2 regions of the Thalassospira sp. A3_1 genome follow, and region 1 is predicted to be linked to the other one. Evidence: predicted binding sites of a transcription regulator. Region 1 holds the regulator's gene; the other holds the start of a gene.
The links. Region 1 encodes HrcA, which represses chaperone genes, less so after heat shock. Its sites were predicted from a motif close to GTTAGCACTCNCCNNNGGNGAGTGCTAAC; they were not measured.
Positions count from the first base shown of each region.

Region 2: a site for HrcA is predicted at 1,449-1,477, ahead of groES (co-chaperone GroES). Genes of this name have one in related genera too.

Region 1 is NZ_JAGHQQ010000001.1:1,116,658-1,119,135, reverse strand. It holds gene grpE (nucleotide exchange factor GrpE) at 1-196, opposite strand, end outside; gene hrcA (heat-inducible transcriptional repressor HrcA) at 246-1,304, opposite strand; gene rph (ribonuclease PH) at 1,641-2,357, shown strand; gene rdgB (RdgB/HAM1 family non-canonical purine NTP pyrophosphatase) at 2,456-2,478, shown strand, end outside.
Region 2 is NZ_JAGHQQ010000007.1:97,579-100,056, forward strand. It holds gene J7395_RS20715 (PQQ-dependent sugar dehydrogenase) at 128-1,243, shown strand; gene groES (co-chaperone GroES) at 1,541-1,828, shown strand; gene groL (chaperonin GroEL) at 1,888-2,478, shown strand, end outside.

The sequences.
Region 1 (2,478 bases):
CTGCGGCGGCGCGCAGCAGACGATCCTTCAATTCGGCAACTTCGGCCTCAAGTACGGCAACGGGATCAGCATTCGCAGTTTCGCCGCCTTCTGCTTCGGCATCCGTCGCCTCTGCTGCGACATCTTCAACGGCAGCTTCGTCTGCGCGAGCAGCGCCGCTCAGATCTTCCGGGTTATTCTTTGCGGTTTCCGACATGGCTAACCTGTACCTTCAATTTGTGTGGCCTGACACGCAGCGCCAACGTTTATCCAATCAGTCGCCCGACCAGCTTGGCGGTGTAATCGACCAGCGGAATGATCCGGGCATAATTGATCCGGGTCGGTCCGACAACCCCGATTGCGCCCACAATGCTGCCTTCGGTATTCTGATAAGGCGAAATCACCATCGAAAGTCCCGATCCGCCGAACAATTTATTCTCGGATCCGATGAAAATCTGCACCCCTTGGGCAATCGTGGTGACATCAAGCAATTCAATCATCTGATCGCGTGCTTCGAGCACATTAAACAGCCGTCTGACAGTTTCGAGCTGTTCGATCGTGTCGATATTTTCAAGCAACTGCGACTGGCCCTTGACGATCAGGGACGAACCCTTGACCCCGCCTGCCCATGTCGCAAGCCCGGCATCAATCAGGCCTGCCGATAATTCGTCAAGTTCCTGTTTGATGCGGTCGCGTTCGAGACTCATCAATTGCCGGGCGTCATCAAGTGTCTTTCCGGCCAACCGGGTATTTAGATAGTTCGACGCTTCTGTCAATGCCGAGGTCGGCAAATCGGGCGGAACATCAAGGATACGATTCTCGACATTGCCAGTTTGCGACACCAGAACGGCAAGAACCTTGCCCGGTGAAAGGGCAACAAATTCAATCTGCTTTAAACGGATGCCATCGGTTTTCGGTGCAACGACAAGCCCGGCACATCGTGACAGGCCCGATAGCATGCTGGTGGCTTCGCCCAGCATCTGATCAAGCGAATAGCCCGCCTGTTCACAATTCTTGGTCAATTGATCGCGTTCGGCATTCGGCAAATCGCCAACTTCCATCAGGGCATTGACGAAAAGACGCAGGCCTTTTTCGCTGGGTAACCGACCCGCCGAAATATGGGGAGCGACCAGAAGTCCCATTTCTTCAAGATCGGACATCACATTGCGGATGGTTGCCGCCGAGAGATTTTCCGACATGCGGCGTGCAATCGACCGCGAGCCAATCGGTTCGCCGGTTTCGACATAGGCATCGACGATCTGGCGAAAGACTTCGCGGGATCGCGCATTCATATCGCCCAATAATGTGTCGTCAAACAGCGCCATGTCCAACCTGTCAAAACCAAATGTGTTGCGTGGAATTTAGTGAGGTGTCAGGCAGGCGTCAATGAAGCTGGCAGATTGAAATGGCTGCCATCCGATACCCAAAGTTGGACACGGATCAGCAACCCGATCTTGAAACCCGTTGAATTCGTCTCGAATCGGGCTTGGTCACGGTTTTTTCGATCACAGGCGGGAGATGTTCCTGCCGGGTTTTTGCCGTTATTTTCCGGGAAACTGCTGGACCTTTGTGGAGATGCTCAGTAGCTTTGGCCGCAATTTCAGCTATCGTTGATCAGCCGCAAAGGCCGATCCGACCCAGAACAAAGAGGTTTAGACCCCATGCGTCCATCCGGCCGTAATTTCGATCAGCTTCGCGACGTTTCCATCGAAACCGGTGTTTCCAAATATGCTGAAGGCTCCTGCCTGATCAAATTTGGGGATACCCATGTGATTTGTACCGCGACGGTTGAGGATAAGGTGCCGGGCTGGATGCGCAATTCCGGCAAGGGCTGGATCACTGCCGAATACGGCATGCTGCCGCGCGCAACCGACAGCCGTATGCAGCGCGAGGCCGCGCGCGGTGGTCAGTCAGGACGTACTCAGGAAATCCAGCGTTTGATCGGTCGTTCGATCCGTGCGGTGGCAGACCTCAAGGGCATGGGCGAAATGCAGATGCGCCTTGATTGCGACGTCATTCAGGCCGATGGCGGTACGCGCACCGCATCAATCACCGGGGCCTATGTTGCGGCCCATCTGGCGTTTCAGGGGGTGCGTCGCCTGGGTTTGATCAAGGAAATCCCGTTGATCCAGCCGGTTGCAGCAATTTCCTGCGGGATTTATCAGGGCGAAGCGGTGCTTGATCTTGATTACGCCGAAGACAGCAATGCCGGAGCAGACGCCAATTTCGTCCTTGCTGGCAATGGTGGCATTGTCGAAGTCCAGGCGACAGCCGAAGATGTGCCGTTTGATCGTTCTGCTTATGACAGGATGTTTGAACTCGCTGAAAAAGGTTGCAAAGAACTGTTTGCCAAACAGCGTGCGGCCATCGGTCTTTAAGAATTTCTTCGGGCGGGGCATTTGCTGTCTCGCCCGGAACTGCGTCTGTGTTTCCCACCCGTCCCCGTCTTAACGACCCGACTATCTCAGGCAGCATCATGGCCCGTCGCTTTACGGAAAA
Region 2 (2,478 bases), on a different contig from region 1:
GGATCGGGGACACGGGGCTGAAGATCTTATGCGCTGAGCATGTTCCCTGTCTGACATAGAAGGAGAGGCCGCAATGATATATGTTGCAGCAGACCACAGAAAGGCAGTCTTTGCGGGTGCTGTGATAATGACAGTATTTGCAATTGTCCCATTTGCCTGTGCTCAAGGTGCTGAAATCCACCGTGAACAGACCGGGTATGGCACAATCATTGTCGAAGAAGTCGCAACCGGTCTTAATCATCCTTGGGCGATGGCTTTTCTGCCGGATGGATCGGCCCTGATTACCGAACGGGAAGGTGAACTTCGCCTGATGAAACCGGATGGAAGCTTGTCCGCGGGGCTAAGTGGCGTGCCCGAGGTTTATGCTTCGGGGCAGGGCGGGTTGCTTGATGTTGCGCTTGATCCCGATTTTGAAAGCAACCGACAGATTTATCTGAGTTACGCCGAACCGCGCAGTCAGGGAGAAAATGCGACGGCGGTGGCGCGTGCGGTTCTTGATGCCAGCAACAAGTGGCTATCGAACGTCGAAGTCATCTTTCAACAGCAACCATCCTATAGCGGCAACAAGCATTTTGGATCGCGGCTGGTATTTGCGCCGGACGGCAATCTGTTTGTGACGTTGGGTGAACGGTCTTCATTGCGAGACGAGGCACAAAACCTGAGCAATCATCTTGGAGCGGTCGTGCGTATTGCACCGGACGGTTCCGTGCCGGATGACAATCCATTTGTCGAGCAGGACGGGGTAATGCCAGAAATCTGGACTTATGGCCATCGTAATCCGCAAGGCGCGGCATTGAACCCTGAAAGCGGGGAGTTATGGCTTCATGAACACGGCCCCCGCGGCGGAGACGAGGTGAACATAGCCGAAGCCGGCAAGAATTATGGCTGGCCGGTTATAACCCACGGGCAGGAGTATTTTGGTGGCGAGATAGGTGTCGGCACAGAAAAAGAAGGCATGGAACAGCCAATCCATTATTGGGTCCCCTCTATCGCACCATCGGGCATGGCATTTTATACCGGTGATGAGGTAGATGAATGGCAGGGGGATATCTTTGTCGGGGCGCTCGCCGGTCGTTTGCTGGCACGACTGGACCGGGATGGCGACCGGATTACCGGCGAGGAAAGAATGCTAGAGGATTTGGGGGAACGTATCCGTGATGTTCGTATGGGGCCGGATGGCATGATATATTTACTGACGGATTCCCCGTCGGGACGGGTTCTGCGTATCCGTGCCGGTGAATAAGGCGGCATATCGTCTTGGCCTATGGGGGCATCCGTGATAGCAGTTGGGTAGCATTGCGGTTCGCCAGCAAAAGATGATATTTCTTCATCTGATCTACGGTGGTAACCGATGGTTTCGCAAGCGCGAGAAAATCCCTGAAATCATGACATTTTTGCGTCCTTTTGCTCTCTTCTGTTGACAAATTCCGATAGCTTCAATACATGCTGTTAGCACTCGCCGGGGGTGAGTGCTAATACGGGCTCATCCCGGTTAGTTTTGTACTTAATCGAGCCATACTTAAACACGGAGTTGTCTAACATGAAGTTCCGTCCGTTACATGATCGTGTGCTGGTGCGTCGTGTCGAATCCGACACCAAGACTGCCGGTGGCATCATTATCCCGGATACCGCGAAAGAAAAACCGCAGGAAGGCGAGATCATCGCTGTCGGTTCCGGTGTTCGCAAAGAAGACGGCTCGCTTGTCGCGCTTGACGTCAAGGCTGGTGACAAGGTTCTGTTCGGCAAATGGTCGGGCACCGAAGTCAAGGTCGATGGCGAAGAGCTGCTGATCATGAAAGAGTCCGACATTATGGGCATCATGGAATAAGTCAGCCTTCTGGTGACTTAAATCCACGTTCATCCGTCTCATAGAGAGGAAAGAATATTATGGCTGCTAAAGAAGTAAAATTCTCCACCGACGCACGCGCGAAAATGCTGCGTGGTGTCGACATCCTTGCTGATGCCGTTAAAGTGACGCTTGGCCCGAAAGGCCGTAACGTTGTCATCGAAAAGTCCTTCGGCGCACCGCGCGTGACCAAGGACGGTGTTTCGGTCGCCAAGGAAATCGAACTTTCTGACAAGTTCGAAAACATGGGCGCACAGATGCTGCGCGAAGTGGCTTCCAAAACCGCCGATCTGGCTGGTGACGGCACCACCACTGCAACCGTTCTCGCACAGGCAATCGTTCGTGAAGGCAACAAATCCGTTGCTGCCGGCATGAACCCGATGGACCTGAAACGCGGTATTGATCTTGCGACCACCAAAGTAATCGAAGCCATCCAGGGCCGTGCACGTAAGGTGTCGGGCAAGGATGAGATTGCTCAGGTCGGTAACATTTCGGCTAACGGTGACCGTGAAGTCGGCGACATGATCGCTGAAGCCATGGAAAAGGTTGGCAACGAAGGCGTTATCACCGTCGAGGAAGCCAAAGGCCTGCACACTGAACTCGACGTTGTCGAAGGCATGCAGTTCGACCGT